Regions from separate parts of the Geomicrobium sp. JCM 19037 genome, predicted to be linked through region 2. Evidence: predicted binding sites of a transcription regulator. Region 2 holds the regulator's gene; the other holds the start of a gene.
The links. The regulator LexA, encoded in region 2, represses DNA repair genes until DNA is damaged. The targets are predictions, from matches to a motif close to CGAACATATGTTCG.

Region 1: JCM19037_RS12640 (YolD-like family protein) is a predicted target of LexA. The motif match lies at 2,152-2,165, and genes of this name have one in related genera.

Annotation. Positions count from the first base shown of each region.
Region 1 is NZ_BAWZ01000021.1:3,162-7,587, reverse strand. It holds gene JCM19037_RS12660 (YdcF family protein) at 1-135, shown strand, start outside; gene JCM19037_RS12655 (DinB family protein) at 151-624, shown strand; gene JCM19037_RS12650 (GNAT family N-acetyltransferase) at 639-1,184, shown strand; gene JCM19037_RS12645 (hypothetical protein) at 1,204-1,470, shown strand; gene JCM19037_RS12640 (YolD-like family protein) at 1,781-2,125, opposite strand; partial or broken gene JCM19037_RS12635 (3-hydroxyacyl-CoA dehydrogenase) at 2,285-3,050, shown strand; partial or broken gene JCM19037_RS12630 (long-chain fatty acid--CoA ligase) at 3,106-4,426, shown strand, end outside.
Region 2 is NZ_BAWZ01000001.1:134,215-138,640, forward strand. It holds gene JCM19037_RS29770 (transketolase C-terminal domain-containing protein) at 1-602, opposite strand, end outside; partial or broken gene JCM19037_RS29775 (hypothetical protein) at 599-1,365, opposite strand; gene JCM19037_RS00650 (DUF896 domain-containing protein) at 1,471-1,695, opposite strand; gene JCM19037_RS25380 (hypothetical protein) at 1,855-2,019, opposite strand; gene lexA (transcriptional repressor LexA) at 2,168-2,815, shown strand; gene JCM19037_RS00660 (SOS response-associated peptidase) at 3,124-3,789, shown strand; partial or broken gene glnA (type I glutamate--ammonia ligase) at 3,904-4,426, opposite strand, start outside.

The DNA.
Region 1 (4,426 bases), on a different contig from region 2:
ATCTCTCCGTGTGTCGACCGATTTGGCATTACGAGAGACAATTGGTTTCAGTCAGCGGTAGGTATTAAACGGACGATGGCAGAAGTGAGTAAGATCGAGAGGTATTTCGGGCTATCAATGGACAACTCACGTTAAGTTAAGGAGCGTACGATGGAAGAACACCAAGCACGAATTATCGCCCACCATACCCGCGTCTTATCCGTTGTGACATCTTTGCAAAGGCTCGATGAGCATGAGTGGAGGACACCCGTCAAGCGTGGCGGGTGGACAGTTGCTGAAGTTATTGCCCATCTTATTCCTTGGGACGACTTCGTTTTGCAAAAACGCCTCCCTTATTTATTTTCGCAGCATCCACTTCCTAAAGGACCAGAGCGTGAAGGGATCAACAGCCGAGCAGCTGAACGTGGAAGGTGTATCGCACAACGCGACATCATCGCCGAATTCACTAACATAAGGACAGATCTTTTACAGTCCATTCGAGACATTCATGAAACAGACTGGAATCGCCCCATCTTCATTGGGGAAACCGAACTGACCGTGTCCGCATATTTTATAGGGCTTGCGGAACATGATCGTCATCACCTACAGGAAATACGAGCAGTTGTCAGATTGCCGAACAGATAGAGAGAAGGGATGGAATGATTACGTTACGGCCGCACCAACTGGAAGATGCTGAACACGTATCGGCATTATCCTCACACGAGAAAATTAGCGGGGCACTAGGCCTCAGCAAAGCACAAACGTCGGTGGAGGGCACTCGTGCTTTCATCTCCTTCGTCAATGCAGAAGAGGCAAAGGGAAACATGTATTCAAGAGCGATCGTATTCGAAAACAAGATCGTCGGTGTGATTACACTGAAGCAGGTGGATTTGAGCAAGCGTTCGTGCCACATCGGTACGTGGATCGGTTATCCGTATTGGGGGCAGGGAATGAACGCCGCAGCAAAAAAACAAATTCTTCAATTTGCCTTTGATGAGCTGAATCTCCAACTTGTTTTCGCAGGAGCGAAAGCGGAAAATCTGCGCTCAATCAAGGCACAAGAAAAATTGCCGTACATTCGCATGAATGTGGAGCACCTTTTCCCTGATGAGGTTGAGAGCATGGTAAACGAATACGGCACCGACTGCATTCTGAATGTGATTGAAGAGAGGTCGTTCTACCAATGGTTAAATCAAAATCATTGAGTGTAAAGAAGGGAGATTTATGAAGCTGAAAACGGTAAAAAACATTCGAGTGTTATTAGGCGTAGTCACGGTGATGTTCGGTGTGTTGGCGATTGTTTTCGGATTTTTAACGATGAATGCTGCTTATTCTGTTGAAGGTCCAGTTTCTAGTCTTTTACCGCTTTCTTTAGCGGTGGTTGGACTTAGTTTTTACTTTATGATCACAGGCTATATTAAAAAAAGAGAAGATTGTTTGCATCGCGTAAAAGATAAATCAGCTTTAATCAAATCGATTTCTGTTAAGTGATGTACGTGTGACGAAATGCGTTGAGAAAAGGTGGCGGAAATGGAAGCGAACAACGTGAAACGCTACACAAAGTGGGGGTGCAACGGTAGTGATGGCTGTATGTACAGCCATCACTACCGAATAACAGCTTGGCTCTGTGGTCTGGCCGGCTACGCTGTCTGCTTTTATCGAGACTTTTGTGGCTTGGGTGTTCGTTTTTCCACTCGCCCATAGTCGCTGAGCATTGAACGATCGACTAACGGGATGGGTAGTGTGCGGGAGCTATCCAACGGCACACGGTAGTGATGACGATTTTTCGATGCATTCACGCTTACGCACGTTCAACATTCATGACCACATCGAACTTCAGGTAGTGCACATCATCGTTTGTGCAAACGATGTGGAATTGCTTCTGGTCATGGCTGACGTAATGGCAGTAGCCTGCGAGTTCGAAGAATGATCCGTTCTTCCAGTATGTGAATCGCAGGGGCTCGTTATATTCCATCGCTTCTCTTAAGATGAGTTCAAATTCGAGCCAGCGTTGTTCATCGAGGATGGGCTTTTTCACCTTTGTTGTGTCCTGTTGATGGGTTAGCCAAGCTTCTCGGTGTTCAGGTAAAATCATTCGACTTGATTCCCAGCGCATGTTTGAACCGGGAGTAAGTTTGTTTGCCATGTGGATCACCTCACAATGAGTATACACGAACATACGTTCTTTTATAAGTGGTAATTTTTTCTTTTAGCAGGAAAATAGCGAAATTCAGCGAAATGTAGCAATGAGAGAATCGATTCATTAGGAAAAAATGAAAAGGCTTACAACTTGGAGGATGTACAGATGAAAAGAGATGAAGTAAAAGCAGTCGTAACAGGTGGTGCCTCAGGATTAGGGGAAGCGACCGTTAGGCAATTTGTTCGTGATGGAGCGCACGTTGCCATCTTGGATGTGAACGAAGAGAGAGGAGAAAAGCTGGCGAGTGAGCTAGGTGAAAACGTGGAGTTTTACGTCACAGACGTCACAGATGAAGAGAGTGTAACGACCGCAATGGATCAAGCCGTTCGTGTGTTCGGTAAGGTGAATACCGTTGTAAACTGCGCAGGTATTGGATCTGCGGAAAAAACGACCGGAAAACGAGGAACGCATCGGTGGAGTCTTTTAAAAAGGTGATTGAAATCAACCTTGTCGGTACGTTTAACGTCATTCGACTTGCAGCAGAACGAATGAAGGACAATAAGACCAATGAAGAAGGGGAACGAGGGTCATCATTAACACCGCATCGATCGCCGCATACGATGGGCAAATTGGACAAGCGGCATACAGTGCGTCCAAAGGCGGCGTAGCAGGGATGACACTACCAATAAGTCGTGATTTGGCTTCATTAGGCATACGAGTTGTCACCATTGCTCCAGGTTTATTTGAAACGCCGTTGTTTGAAAGTTTACCAGAAGAAGCACGTAAGTCACTTGAAGAGATGACCCCATTCCCGTCAAGACTTGGTTACCCGTCTGAGTACGGGAAACTGGTCGCATCAATTGTCGATAACGTCATGTTAAATGGAGAAACGATTCGTCTCGACGGAGCGGTTCGTATGCCACCGAAATAAAAAAACAAACCGGTGTGGAGAGCGCTGCATCTAAACATGAAAGGGTTTGATTAAGGTGATGAACACGCCATTAACGATACCTCCAATGCTAGAAAGAGCAGAACGATACTTTCCAGACAAAGAGGTCATTTCCAGGACATTGGACAATGTACAGCGAATGTCGTATCGAGATATTGGCAGACGAACACGCGCGCTTTCAAGTGCCTTAAGCAATTAGGCGTTCAGCGCGGGGAACGGGTTGCAACACTTGCTTGGAATCACCATCGCCACCTTGAAGCGTACTTTGCCATTCCTGGTGTCGGAGCGGTAATTCATACGGTTAATTTTCGTCTGCCACCAGAGCACCTCGTATACGTAATGAATCATGCTGAAGATCGTGTCGTTCTCGTCGATGAAGATCTTTTACCGCTCATTGAGCGTGTGGCCGATCAACTAACGACGGTACGAGCGTTTATTATCATGACAGATAAACCGTCACTCCCTGAAACCTCTCTCTCACCGGTGTATTCATATGAAGATCTCGTTCAAGAAGGAGATGAGAACTTCTCATTTGTCGCCGATTTGGATGAAAATGAACCTGTCGCAATGTGTTACACGTCAGCGACAACAGGCAAGCCAAAAGGAGTGCTCTATTCGCACCGGGGCATTGTGTTGCATAGCCTCTCACTAGGGTTAACCGATTCAACAGCTATCTCTGAAAAGGATACGGCATTGCCGGTTGTACCGATGTTTCATGTGAATGCATGGGGCATGCCGTTTGCGGCAACTTGGTTTGGAACAACACAAGTGCTTCCAGGTCCACAGTTCACCCCCGAGCTCATTGCACAATTTATCCAAGAAGAAAAAGTAACGATTACTGCAGGGGTTCCGACCATTTGGATTGGTCTTTTACAAGTGTTAGAAAAAGGGTCGTATGACACGAGCAGTTTGCGTTGTGTGCTCTGTGGAGGATCTGCTGCACCAAAAGGAATGATCGAGCAGTTTGAAAATGTGTACGGCATTGACTTTTTGCACGCGTATGGGATGACGGAAACTGCACCTCTGGCAACCGTTTCTCAGTTGAAGAGTCATCAATTGAAAGATTCGAAGGAAGAGCAATTGAACATTCGAGCCAAGCAAGGAATGGCGGTACCTCTCGTTGATCTGAAGGCCGTGAATGAGAATGGTGAGATTAAGTGGGACGGAAAAGAAATGGGAGAGCTACTCATTCGCGGTCCATGGATTGCCGATGCATATCATAACGACGAGCGATCCGAGGCAACGTTCAAAGACGGATGGCTATACACCGGAGATGTTGTCACGATTGACCGAGAAGGATCGATTGCCATCGTTGACCGAACGAAAGACTTAATCAAAAGTGGTGGGGAATGGATTTC
Region 2 (4,426 bases):
ATATAGTCTGAGAACACGAGGAACGTCGCTCCGTATGGATGTAATCCACCGTGAAGAGCGATACCGTTCACTGCTGCAGCTGTTGCAAATTCTCGAACACCAAACCATACGTTTCTCCCTGTTCGATTTTCTTTCGTAAAGTCGTCATGATCGTTCATCATCGTATTGTTAGAAGAAGCAAGATCAGCTGAACCACCAAACAACGCATCCGTTTGTTTTGATATTGCACTAATCATTTCACCAGAAGCTTTTCGTGTAGCCAACTTATCTTTTCCTACTTCATAAGCAGGAAGATCTAGAAGCGCTTCTTTATTAAACCATTCTCTGGCAAACGCACCTCGAAGTTCTTCTGCTTTTTTCGGTTCATCTTGTTCGTATGCGGCCAATGTATTTTCCCAATCGCTAAACTGCTTTTTATTGTTTTCTTTTAAAGAAGCAAAGAATGAAGCCACTTCCTCAGGCACATGGAACTCATCGTGCTCCCATTTATAGCTTTCTTTCACGAGTACAGTCTCGTCTGCTCCGAGAGCTTTCCCGTGAGCTTCATTCGTACCTGCTCTGTTCGGGGACCCAAAACCGATGACTGTCTTAATTTCAATCAAGCTTGACGCGGATCCGCTTTTGCATCTGCAATTGCCCGGTCAATGGCATCAACATCACTTCCATCTTCTACAAGAATCGTGTGCCAGCCGTATGCATCGTAACGTGCCATTACATCCTCAGAAAACGAGCGATTCAAATCTCCATCTAAAGAGATGTCATTTGAATCATACAAAACAACAAGCTTCCCAAGTCCGAGATGACCCGCAAGGATGCGGATTCTGAAGCGACCCCTTCCATCACATCTCCGTCACCACAAAGAGCGTACGTGTAATGGTCAAACAGCTCATGTTTGGATGTATTGTATACTGCGCTCAGGTGGGATTCAGCCATTGCCATACCTACAGCCATTGCAAGGCCTTGACCGAGAGGTCCTGTTGTTGCATCCACACCTGGAGTATGTCCGTATTCAGGGTGACCTGGCGTTTTACTTCCCCATTGGCGGAAGTTCTTCAGTTCATCCATGCTCAAGTCATATCCACTAAGATGAAGCAGGCTATATAAAAGCATTGATCCGTGTCCGGCTGAAAGTACGAAACGGTCACGATCCCACCAGTTTGGGTTATCTGGTTCGTGCTTTAAATGTCTTGTCCACAATGCAAACGCCATCGGTGCTGCACCCATCGGAAGCCCCGGGTGACCGGAATTGGCTCGATTAATGCTATCAATGGATAACGTACGAATCGTATTAATTGCTTTTTCTTCTACTGTATTCAACACTCGTTCATCCTCTCCATCATTCCTATTAAACCTACTCTTGTCCATGATATACGGTTTTATTCATCAAAACAACCTTTAGAGCGGTTTGTTCATGACATTGAAAAAACCTGGATGCACCGTCCAGGTTGATGGGTTAAGCTATTCATTCTGTTAATAGGAACGCCTTCGTTTCTTTAATGAATGAGGAGTCACATCGCTTCCATTCTCATCAACCACTTTAACGGCTTGTAATTGCTTCTTAAAAGATGTTCTTAGACTACTCAAGTACTCATCTCTAAGCGAATGCTGTTCGAACTCTTCGTCATGAGTTAACCCCATCGTCCTTGCCCGCTTGGCAAGTTCGTTCATACGGTCGATTTTCTTACTAGAGTTCATCACGGATCCTCCTTTCGTTATTTATCATCGTTCTCACACATTAGTATGTATATTCCCGAACAGCAAAAGAAATAAACCTAACATTTATAATTTAAAGAATTTAACCGGTTCGTCATTGTTTTCAGACCTCACGTAAAACGATGGCCAAAGTTATTAGTTTTACTTATATGAAAGAAATGCTGGATTTAAAACGACGGGTTCACTCGCCGCTAATGACGTTTGGGCTACAAACAACATGACAGCGACCGCAAAACCAAACAGAAGAATAATGAGCCACTCTTCTACCGTTTTCCTCTTTATAAGTGCTTTTGATAACTTGACCATCTGATCCCCTCCAAAACGTATGTTCGTATAATGATCATAACCGGAACAAATGTTCTTGTCAACAAGAAAAACAGAACGAGTGTTTGCAAACACATGTTTTGTATGCTATGCTTTTCCTAAGATTGGAAAGAGATAATGAGGTGAAACGATGACAAAGTTATCCGCACGCCAAGAACGCATTCTTACTTATATTAAAGATAATGTACGCAGCAAAGGTTACCCGCCGTCCGTACGAGAAATCGGTGAAGCTGTCGGTCTCGCTTCAAGCTCTACTGTGCACGGTCATTTAGCACGATTAGAGAAGAAAGGCTTTATTCGGCGTGACCCTACAAAACCTCGCGCAATCGAAGTGTTAGGATTAGATGGTGCAACGACAGACGCCTCTTCATACACCGAGAACAGCAATGCACCAGCAGCAACCGCTTACGTACCCGTTATCGGTAAAGTTACCGCTGGTCAACCGATTACGGCTGTTGAGAACATTGAAGAATACGTCCCTCTCCCTGAATCTTTTGTTGGGAATGAGTCGGTTTTCATGCTAACCATTGTCGGTGAAAGTATGATAGATGCCGGGATTTTGGACGGGGATCAAGTCATTGTTCGGCAACAACAGACAGCGAATAATGGCGATATCATCGTTGCAATGACTGAAGAGCAAGAAGCGACGGTAAAGCGCTTTTACAAGGAAGGTAATCAAATTCGTTTGCAACCAGAAAATGAAACGATGGAACCGATCTATTTAGATAATGTATCTGTGCTAGGGAAAGTGACCGGCGTACTGCGAAATATTCATTAAAGAACTGTTGAAATAATCTGTGTAGACACACAGGTTTTTTCTTTTTCGTTTTAAGTTTACATAATGTTTTTATTGTTTACTTTTCCGTTCTTTCACATAGAGAGCGACCCCGATCACACTAAGCATTCCAATTCCTGGTGTAGCGATCATAAGTGACACAATTAATCCAAACTCAAGCATACGCGGACCCCTTTAGTGTCTTTTACATCTAGTGTATGCAAGTAAATTTCCCACGTACCCGAGCGTTTGCACATTTGCCAGTTTGGGCACGATAACGGTATCTGAATAGATGAAGGGAGATATCGTTCATGTGCGGCCGATTTACATTCTTTGAGCAATTAGAAACCCTAGAAAAGCTATTTAACAACAAGTACAGACAGAATACCCCACTACCAACAAGCTATAATATCGCACCGACTCAATCAATTTTTTGCGTTTATCATGACGGTACGTACGAACAGTTAAAAACGGTCAGATGGGGACTCATCCCCTCTTGGGCGAAAGAACAGAAATCTAGCCGTCCACTTATTAATGCCCGAGCAGAGACCGTCACAGAAAAACCTAGCTTCCGTCAATCCTTTCAAAGGAGGCGATGCATCATTCCTGCCTCTGGCTTTTACGAATGGCAAACGAAAAACAAAAAGAAGCAACCGTTTCACATCCAATTAAAAAACGGTGACCCGCTCGCTTTCGCAGGCATTTGGGATACGTGGTCAAACGACACAGAACAGATGACGAGCTGCGCTATTATTACGACAGAAGCAAACGAATTGGTCGCTGACATCCATGAGCGCATGCCGGTCATTCTCTCCCCTGCTGATTTCGATCGTTGGCTAGATCCAACAAACACCGACCCCCAATCGGTAACCCCAATGTTAGAACCCTATCCTGCCGGAGACATGATTGCTTACGAAGTATCCCCACGAGTGAACGACCCAAGATCTAACGATGCTGAGCTAGTGAACTCGTTATAGGTCGAGTCGTTACGTGCAATTTTTCATCAAAAATTGTGGGCAAGCCAACCTGTACCACATTCCACGAGACATGTAAAAAAGCCCTATCCCCTAAAGGATAAGGCTTTTTCCATTTTAGTATGCTTGGAAATATTGCTCTCTTTCCCAAGGGTGAACTTGGGTTCTAAACATATCCCATTCGATTTCTTTAGCTTCAACGAAGTGTTCCATTGCATGCTCGCCAAGTGCGTCGACGAGAATTTTGTCGGCTTTTAGTTCTTCAAGCGCTCCTTTTAAGCTACCAGGAAGGGCTTCGATTCCTTCGTCTTTAAGTTCTTGCTCATCCATTACATAGATGTTGCGGTCTGTTTCTTCTGGTGCTTGAAGCTTTCTTTTGACACCGTCAAGACCTGCAGCAAGCAGTGCGGCCATTGCCAAGTATGGGTTGGCAGATGGGTCTGGGCTTCTCACTTCAATTCTTGTGCTCGCTTTTCTAGAAGAAGGAATTCGCACAAGTGGACTACGGTTACGTAGTGACCAAGCGATGTATACCGGCGCTTCATAGCCTGGAACGAGACGCTTGTATGAGTTGACGATTGGGTTTGTAATTGCTGTGAACGCTTTGGCGTGATCGAGAATCCCAGCTAAGAATTGCATC